Regions from separate parts of the Streptomyces sp. NPDC021115 genome, predicted to be linked through region 1. Evidence: riboswitches for the same ligand, from Rfam matches in the RefSeq annotation. Region 1 holds a riboswitch; the other holds the start of a gene.
The links. Region 1 has a riboswitch for cobalamin ahead of ACH4TL_RS11755 (HoxN/HupN/NixA family nickel/cobalt transporter). Riboswitches for the same ligand answer to the same signal wherever they lie in the genome.

Region 2: it holds a riboswitch for cobalamin, as region 1 does, so the genes downstream of both, cobN (cobaltochelatase subunit CobN) here and ACH4TL_RS11755 (HoxN/HupN/NixA family nickel/cobalt transporter) in region 1, are expected to answer to the same signal.

Annotation. Positions count from the first base shown of each region.
Region 1 covers NZ_JBIRQF010000003.1:374,405-378,779, reverse strand. The annotation lists gene ACH4TL_RS11760 (aconitate hydratase) at 1-998, opposite strand, end outside; gene ACH4TL_RS11755 (HoxN/HupN/NixA family nickel/cobalt transporter) at 1,148-2,242, opposite strand; cobalamin riboswitch at 2,270-2,471, opposite strand; gene ACH4TL_RS11750 (EamA family transporter) at 2,538-3,479, opposite strand; gene ACH4TL_RS11745 (LysR family transcriptional regulator) at 3,548-4,375, shown strand, end outside.
Region 2 covers NZ_JBIRQF010000005.1:478,824-483,198, reverse strand. The annotation lists gene cobN (cobaltochelatase subunit CobN) at 1-2,366, opposite strand, end outside; cobalamin riboswitch at 2,399-2,550, opposite strand; gene cobG (precorrin-3B synthase) at 2,609-3,985, shown strand; gene ACH4TL_RS19705 (precorrin-8X methylmutase) at 4,026-4,375, shown strand, end outside.

The DNA.
Region 1 (4,375 bases):
TTGATGTCGAAGCTCACCCCGGGCGCCGTCTGCCGCCCGGCCACCATGGCCGCGGGGACGGCGAAGTCCCGGAAACCGGGGTTGGCGGAGGAGCCGATGACGGCCTGCCCGATGGGTTCCCCGGCGGCCTCCCGTACCGGCACGACGTTGCCCGGGGAGGTGGGGCGGGCGATCAGCGGCTCCAGGGACGACAGGTCGATCTCCTCGTCACGGTCGTAGGCGGCGTCCTCGTCCGCGACGATCTCCACGAAGTCCGCGCCCCGCCCCACCGCGTCCAGGAAGCCGCGCACCGCGTCGTCGGAGGGGAAGACGGTGGTGGTGGCGCCGAGTTCCGCGCCCATGTTCGCGATGACGTGCCGGTCCATGGCGGTGAGGGAGGCCAGCCCCGGCCCGTGGTACTCCAGCACGCGGTGGACGCCGCCCTGCACCCCGTGGCGGCGCAGCATCTCCAGGATCACGTCCTTGGCGCTGACCCACGGCGGCAGCTGCCCGGTCAGCCGGATGCCCCAGATCTCCGGCATGGTGAGGTGGAGCGGCCGTCCGGCCATGGCGAGGGCCACTTCCAGTCCGCCGGTGCCGATGGCCAGCATGCCCAGGGAGCCGCCCGCGCAGGTGTGGGAGTCGGATCCGGCGAGCGTTCTGCCGGGGGCACCGAAGTGCTGCATATGGGTCGGGTGGGAGACGCCGTTGCCGGGCTTGGAGAACCACAGCCCGAAGCGGCGGGCGGCCGAGCGGAGGAAGAGATGGTCCTCGGCGTTGCGCTCATCGGCCTGGAGGATGTTGTGGTCCACGTACTGGACGCTGACCTGCGTACGGACCCGGTCCAGCGCCAGCGCCTCCAGCTCCTGCATCACCAGGGTGCCGGTGGCGTCCTGGGTGAGCGTCTGGTCCACGCGCAGCGCGATCTCCTCCCCCGGTTCCATGCGGCCGGACACGAGGTGGTCGCCGATCAGCCGCTGCGTCACGCTGCCGTGCGCGCGGCCACGGGGCTGAGCCATGGCGGTACCGCCTTCCCGGTGCGGCGCGGCCGGACGTTCCGGGCGCCACCATGCGGGTTCCCGTATCCCGGCGGCCATGCCGGGCCCGCCCGGGCACAGTCACCCGGACGGGCGTCGTGGCTTCTCCGGCGCCCCGGTACGGGACGGGCTCAGCCGCCGTCGCCCTCCGCGGTGGCGGTGCGGACGGTCCAGCGCTGCTCGACCTTGGCGATGCGCCAGTAGGCCAGCGCCGCGGCCCACACCACGACGAACAGGCCGACGATGATGAAGCCGACGTTGTCCAGGTTCAGGGCGGAGATCCAGCCGGTGACGGAGTCCCGCAGGGCGAGCTTGTCGTGGAGGACGCTCACCAGCTCGATGGTACCGATGAGGAAGGCCACCGCGATGGACAGACCGGTGATGGCCAGGTTGTAGAACACCTTGCGGACCGGGTTGGAGAACGCCCACTGGTAGGCGAAGTTCATGAAGGTGCCGTCGAGCGTGTCGAACAGGCTCATCCCGGCGGCGAAGAGCAGCGGCAGGCACAGGATCGCGTACCAGGGCAGCCCGGCGGCGGCACCGCTTCCGGCCATCACCATCAGGGTGACCTCGGTGGCGGTGTCGAAGCCGAGCCCGAAGAGGAAGCCGAGGGGGAACATCTGGCCGGGCCGGGTGATGGACTTGGTGAAGCGGCCCAGGACGCGGTTCATGAAGCCGCGCGCGTCCAGGTGCGCCTCCAGTTCCGACTCGTCGAACCGCCCGGCGCGCATCGCCCGGAAGACCCGCAGGATGCCGAGCAGGGCGACCAGGTTGAGCGCGGCGATGAGGTAGAGGAACGTCCCCGACACCGTGGTGCCGACGACGCCGAGGACCTGGTGGGTGCCGGAGTTCTCGTTCATCAGGGTGCCCGCCAGCTGGGTACCGCCCGCGACCAGCGCGGCCAGGGCGACCACCACGCTGGAGTGGCCGAGCGCGAACCAGAAGCCCACCGACACCGGCCGCTTGCCGTCGGCCATCAGCTTGCGGGTGGTGTTGTCGATGGCGGCGATGTGGTCGGCGTCGAAGGCGTGCCGCATGCCGAGGGTGTACGCGGTGATCCCGAGGCCGACGCCGAACGTCCTGGTGCCGGCCTCGTAGTGGCGGGGCGCGACCACCAGGAAGAGCAGGCCGAAGGCGACCGCGTGCAGGGCGACGATCACCGCCAGCAGTCCGGCGGTCCGGACGGTGTCCTCGCGCCGCCAGCGCGGTGCGGTGGGCAGGGTCATGCGGTCACGCTCCAGCACCTCGTGGATCACTTCGTGAGATGCCGCGGCCGGTCTCCTGGCTGACGGGTCGACGCGACCGCCCCTGCCTTCCCGGCCGCACCCGGCGGCCAGTGGCTCCGCGGCCCTGTCGTCAAGGCCGCGGAACGGGACGGGAACTCCCCGATCACAGTGGCGAGGGCCGCTCCGGTTTCGCACCGGCTTCCCGAACACCACGGCGCGGCAACTGTAGATGTCGCCCCGCAAAACCGGCAAGTGGCGCACCTGTCGCGAGCGGGACCGTCAGGCGCGCGAACCGTCAGGCGCGCGAGGTGAGGATGGAGAGCGCGTTGGCCACGACGATGGCACCGATGCTCGCCCACTCGGTCCACCCCAGGCTCTGGCCGAGGATGATCCACCCGACGACGGCCGCGAGGACCGGGTTGACGCTCATGAACAGCCCGAAGGTCTGGGCGGGCACCCGGCGCAGGGTGAACAGGTCGGCGAGGTAGGGCACGGCGGAGGAGAGGACACCGGCGGCGATCGCGTACCCGGCCGCCCCCGCGGTCGGCGGATGCTGGACGGCGACGGCGATGCCGACGGGCAGGAACAGCACGGCGGAGACCGCCGCGGCCGCCGCCGAGCCCTGCGCACCGGGGACGCGGCGGCCGACGGTGCGGTTGAGCAGGATGTACGACGCCCAGCACGCGGCGGCCAGCAGCCCGAGCCCGAGGCCCAGGTAGTCGGTCGAGGGCTGGGGGCGCATCAGGGTGACCACGCCCGCCAGGGCGACCAGCGCACAGCACGCGTCGGTGCGGCGGTGGGATGCGGACAGGGCGATGGTGAGCGGGCCGAGGAATTCCAGGGTCACCGCGAGACCGAGGCCGATGCGGTCGATCGCGCTGTACAGGGACAGGTTCATGGCACCGAAGACCAGGGCCAGCAGCAGTACCGGCCACCACTGTTCCTTGGTGAAGGACCGGAAGCGGGGGCGGCCGACGGCCAGCAGGACGACGGCGGCGACGTACTGGCGTACCGCGACGACGCCGGTGGCTCCGAGCACGGGGAAGGCGAGCGATCCGATGGCGGCACCGGTCTGGTTGGACAGGCCGCTGCCGGCCATGGTGAGCACCCCGGCCAGCGGCCGCCCGGCCGGTTCCCGGCCCGAGGCGTCGGGGTGTTCCGGGTGTGAGGTGACGGTCGGCTCGGCGCAAGCGGTGGCGGAGGCGGGGGCGGAAGCGGTGACGTGGGCTGCGTCCATACCCCGATCGTGCGGTCGCCCGACCGTTGCGCAAAATGCGTTGGCCGTCGCACCTATACGCTTGGGTTATGGATGTGGAGCTGCGGCAGTTGCGCTGTCTCGTCGCGATCGTGGACGAGGGCACCTTCACCGATGCCGCGATCGCGCTCGGGGTCTCCCAGGCGGCCGTGTCCCGCACCCTGGCCTCGCTCGAACGCGCCCTGGGCACACGGCTGTTGCGGCGTACGTCCCGGACGGTGACCCCGACCGGCACCGGGCTGCGGGTGGTGGCGCACGCCCGGCGGGTGCTCGGGGAGGTGGACGATCTGGTGCGGGAGGCCAGATCGGGCCATACCCGGCTGCGGATCGGCTACGCGTGGTCGGCGCTGGGCAGCCACACCCCCGCCTTCCAGCGCCGCTGGGCCGCGGCGCATCCGGACACCCGGCTGCACCTGGTGCGGGTCAACGCCGCCACGGCCGGTCTGGCGGAGGGCGCCTGCGACCTGGCCGTACTGCGCAGACCCCTGGAGGACCACCGCTTCGACTCCGCCATCGTGGGCCTGGAGCGGCGGCTGTGCGCGATGGCGGCGGACGACCCGCTGGCCCGGCGCCGCTCCCTCCGGCTCGCCGACATCGGCGACCGCACGCTGTTGGTCGACCGGCGGACCGGTACCACCACCCCTGAGCTGTGGCCGCCCGGCGCCCGCCCGGACACCGAGGAGACGCAGGACATCGACGACTGGCTCAATCTCATCTCCACGGGCCGCTGCGTGGGGATGACGGCGGAGTCGACCGCGCACCAGTATCCGCGGCCCGGCATCGTGTACCGGCCGGTCCGCGACGCCGAGCCGATCGCGGTGCGGCTGGCCTGGTGGCGGGACGATCCGCATCCCGCGGGGCAGGCGGTGATCGAGCTG
Region 2 (4,375 bases), on a different contig from region 1:
GCGTGGACCGCGTGGTCGATCTCGTCGGTCGTGGCGGCGAGGCGCGGCACGACCTCGCGGGCGGCGAACTCCAGGATCGGAATGACCGCGGCCCGCTGGACCTCGGGCAGGTCCAGGACAGCCTTCTCGGCTGCCTCCGGGGCCCAGTCCGCGTCCTCCATCGCCTGCACGAGGGTGCGGGCGCGCTCCTCGGCCTCGTCGGCGCCGGTGCGGGTGGCGGCCGACTCGTCCAGGCCCAGCGCCTCGCGCAGCCCGGGGAGCGCCGACGTACCGCCCCAGATCTGGCGGGCGCGCAGGATGGCCAGCACGAGGTTGACGCGCTCGGGGCCGGTCGGCGCGCCGCCGAGGACATGCAGTCCGTCGCGGATCTGGGCGTCCTTGACCTCGCACAGCCAGCCGTCGACGTGCAGCAGGAAGTCGTCGAAGCCCTCGTCGTCGGGCCGCTCCTCCATCCCCAGGTCGTGGTCGAGCCGGGCGGCCTGGATCAGGGTCCAGATCTGGGCGCGGATGGCGGGCAGCTTGGCCGGGTCCATGGAGGAGATGGCGGCGTACTCGTCCAGCAGCTGTTCCAGCCGGGCGATGTCGCCGTAGGAGTCGGCGCGCGCCATCGGCGGGACGAGGTGGTCGACCAGGGTGGCGTGGACGCGGCGCTTGGCCTGGGTGCCCTCGCCGGGGTCGTTGACCAGGAAGGGGTAGATCAGCGGCAGGTCGCCGAGTGCGGCGTCGGGGCCGCAGGCGGCGGACAGCCCCGCGTTCTTGCCCGGCAGCCACTCCAGGTTGCCGTGCTTGCCCAGGTGCACCATGGCGTCGGCGCCGAAGCCGCCGTCGGCCTCGGGGGTGGCCATCCAGCGGTAGGCGGCCAGGTAGTGGTGCGAGGGCGGCAGGTCGGGGTCGTGGTAGATGGCGATGGGGTTCTCGCCGAAGCCGCGCGGCGGCTGGATGACGACCAGGAGGTTGTTGTGGCGCAGCGCGGCGAGCACGATCTCGCCCTCGGGGTCGCGGCTGGTGTCCACGAACATCTCGCCGGGCGGCGGGCCCCAGTGCTCCTCGACCGCGTCGCGCAGCTCCCGCGGCAGCGTGGCGTACCAGCGGCGGTAGTCGGCGGCCGGGATGCGGACCGGGTTCTTGGCCAGCTGCTCCTCGGTCAGCCAGTCCTGGTCGTGGCCGCCTGCCTCGATGAGGGCGTAGATCAGTTCGTCTCCGGCGCCGGAGGCCAGGCCGGGGAGCGCCCCGTCGCCCTCCTCGGGGCCGAAGTCGTACCCTTCGGCGCGCAGTCGGCGCAGCAGGGCGACGGCGCTCGCGGGGGTGTCGAGGCCGACCGCGTTGCCGATGCGGGAGTGCTTGGTGGGATACGCGGACAGGACGAGCGCGAGGCGCTTGTCGGCGGCCGGTATGTGGCGGAGCCGGGCGTGTCGTACCGCGATTCCGGCGACACGCGCGGCGCGCTCGGGATCGGCGGCGTAGACGGGCAGCCCGTCCTCGTCGACCTCCTTGAAGGAGAACGGCACGGTGATCAGCCGTCCGTCGAACTCCGGGACGGCGACCTGGGTCGCGGCGTCCAGCGGTGAAAGGCCCTCGTCGTTCTCCTCCCACGCGCTGCGCGGCGAGGTCAGGCACAGCGCCTGGAGCACGGGGACGTCGAGCGCGGCGAGCGCGCCCGCGTCCCACGCCTCGTCGTCGCCGCCCGCCGAGGCGTCGGCGGGGCGGGTGCCGCCCGCGGCGAGCACGGTCGTGACGATGGCGTCGGCCGCGCCGAGGGCGTCGATCAGCTCGGGCTCGGGGGCCCGGAGGGAGGCGACGAACAGCGGCAGCGGGCGGGCCCCGGCGTCCTCCACGGCCCGGCACAGCGCCTCCACGAAGGCGGTGTTGCCGCTCATGTGGTGGGCCCGGTAGTAGAGCACGGCGACCGTCGGGCCGGTCACGTCCTCGCGGGCGGTGCGCTCCAGCGGGCCCCAGGTGGGGGCGGGGGCGGGCGGTTCGAAGCCGTGGCCGGTGAGCAGCACGGTGTCGGACAGGAACCGGGCCAGCTGGTCGAGGTTGGCGGGCCCGCCGTGGGCGAGGTAGGCGTGCGCCTCGGCGGCGATCCCGACGGGGACCGTGGACGCCTCCATGAGCTGGGCGTCAGGGGCCTGTTCACCGCTGAGGACGACGACGGGCAGATCGCCGGCGAGCAGGGTTTCGAGGCCGTCCTCCCAGGCACGGATGCCACCGAGCAGCCGCACGACGACGAGTTCGACCCCGTCGAGGAGGCCGGGCAGGTCGTCGAGCGGGAGCCGCGCCGGGTTGGCGAGGCGGTACGGCACCGGGCCCGTGGCCGCGCGGGCACTGAGCAGGTCGGTGTCGGACGTCGACAGCAGCAGAATCATGGCTCAGTGCCTTCCTCGGGGTCCGCGCCCCGGGCGGGTTGGAAGACGGCAGGAGTTCCTGGCTCGCACGGCGGGCTGTCGTGCTCACAGTGGCGGGACCGCACCGGATTCGCACCGGTTTCCTCCCCTAGACGCCGTCTTGTGCGTCCGGCGGGCCAGACGGCCCGCCGAAGAGCATAGTAGGCGTTGCTGACCTGGTACGGGACGGTGAGGGCCGACCGGACGTCGGTATGCTCGCCGCCATGTCCCTCCCCCCGACAACCGGCCCACTTGCGGATGAAGCGCCCTCCGGAGCGCCCTCGCGGCGGGCGCGCGGACGCGATGACGCCTGCCCCGGCGCGCTGCGGCTGCACCCGGCGGACGACGGCTCCCTGGCGCGCGTCCGCATCCCGGGCGGCCTGCTGACGGCTGGTCAGGCGGAGGCGCTGGCGGGGGTGTGCGAGGAGCTGGGGGACGGTCGGCTCGACCTCACCTCACGGGGCAATCTCCAGGTCCGGGGCCTGGACACGGGATGCGGCGGCGAGCTGGCGGCCGCGCTGCGGACCGCCGGGCTGCTGCCCTCCGACCGGTACGACCGGGTGCGCAACATCGTGGCGTCTCCGCTGAGCGGCCTTGACGGCGCCGGATGCGGCGATGTCGCCGCGTGGGCGCGGGAGTTGGACGCCGCGCTGTGCGCCGGTACGTGGGCGGAGCTGTCCGGCTTGTCGGGCCGTTTCCTGTTCGCGATGGACGACGGCCGAGGCGATGTGGGCGCACTCGGCGCGGATGTGACATTGATCGCAACCCGCGATGACGGAGCGGTGCTGGGCGTGGGCTCCGGGTGTGCGCTGGAGGTGCGGGCGGAGGACGCATCACGCGCCGCCGCACTGGCCGCCGTGGAGTTCCTGACCCGGACCCGGGAAAGCGGTACGCGGGCGTGGCGGGTGCGCGAACTGCCCGCGCAACACGCCGTGACGGCCGAGGGCTTGGCGGCGCGACTCGCGGACGAGGGTGTCGAAGCCGTACGTATCGGACACGACGTGCCGAGCGCGCCGAAGCCCGGCGCGCCGCCCGCGCCGGGCGTGGTGTCCGGGCCGGACGGGCGCCACGCCGTGTCCGTCCTCGTTCCCCTGGGCCGGGTCCGCGCGGCGCGGTGGCGGCTGCTCGCCGGGCTCGCCGCCCGGCACGGGTCGGGCGATCTGCGTGTGACACCCTGGCGCGGCGTGGTGCTCCCGGGGTTCACCGCGGACGGCGCGCGGGCCGCTGCGCGCGAGGTGGCCGACGCGGGGCTGGTGACCGATCCGGACTCCCCATGGGTCGGGGTCGGCGCGTGCACGGGGCAGCCGGGCTGCGCCAAGTCCCTGGCCGATGTGCGCGCCCACGCGGCGCGCGCGGTGGCGGACGCCCCTCGTACGGGCGCTCCCCGCTCCCCCGACGCGCCGCCGGTGTACTTCTCCGGCTGCGAGCGGCGCTGCGGCCACCCCGGCGGCCGCTGGGTGGACGCGCTGGCCACCTCCGGTACGGACTACCGGCTCACCGTGCGCGACCCGCGGGAGCCGGACGGCGCGAGCGGCCGCGGGACGGACGTGGCGGCGGAGCGGTTGGCGGATGCCGTGGCGACGGCCCGCGAAACCGCATGAGCAACGGCATCAGCAACGACATGACGGCATGATCAACGACATGATCGAGGACACAGTGTTCGACTACGAGAAGGACGGAGCGGCCATCTACCGCGCCTCCTTTGCCACCATCCGCGCCGAGGCGGACCTGGGCGGGCTCCCCGCCGACGTCAGCCAGGTGGTGGTGCGGATGATCCACGCATGCGGCATGGTCGACCTGGTCAAGGACCTCGCGTACACGCCCGAGGTGGTCGCGCGGGCCCGGGAGGCGCTGCGCGCCGGGGCGCCGGTGTTCTGCGACGCGCAGATGGTCGCCAGCGGCGTCACCCGCAGGCGGCTGCCCGCCGGCAACGACGTGGTGTGCACGCTGTCCGACCCCGCCGTACCGGAGTTGGCGCGGCGCATGGGGAC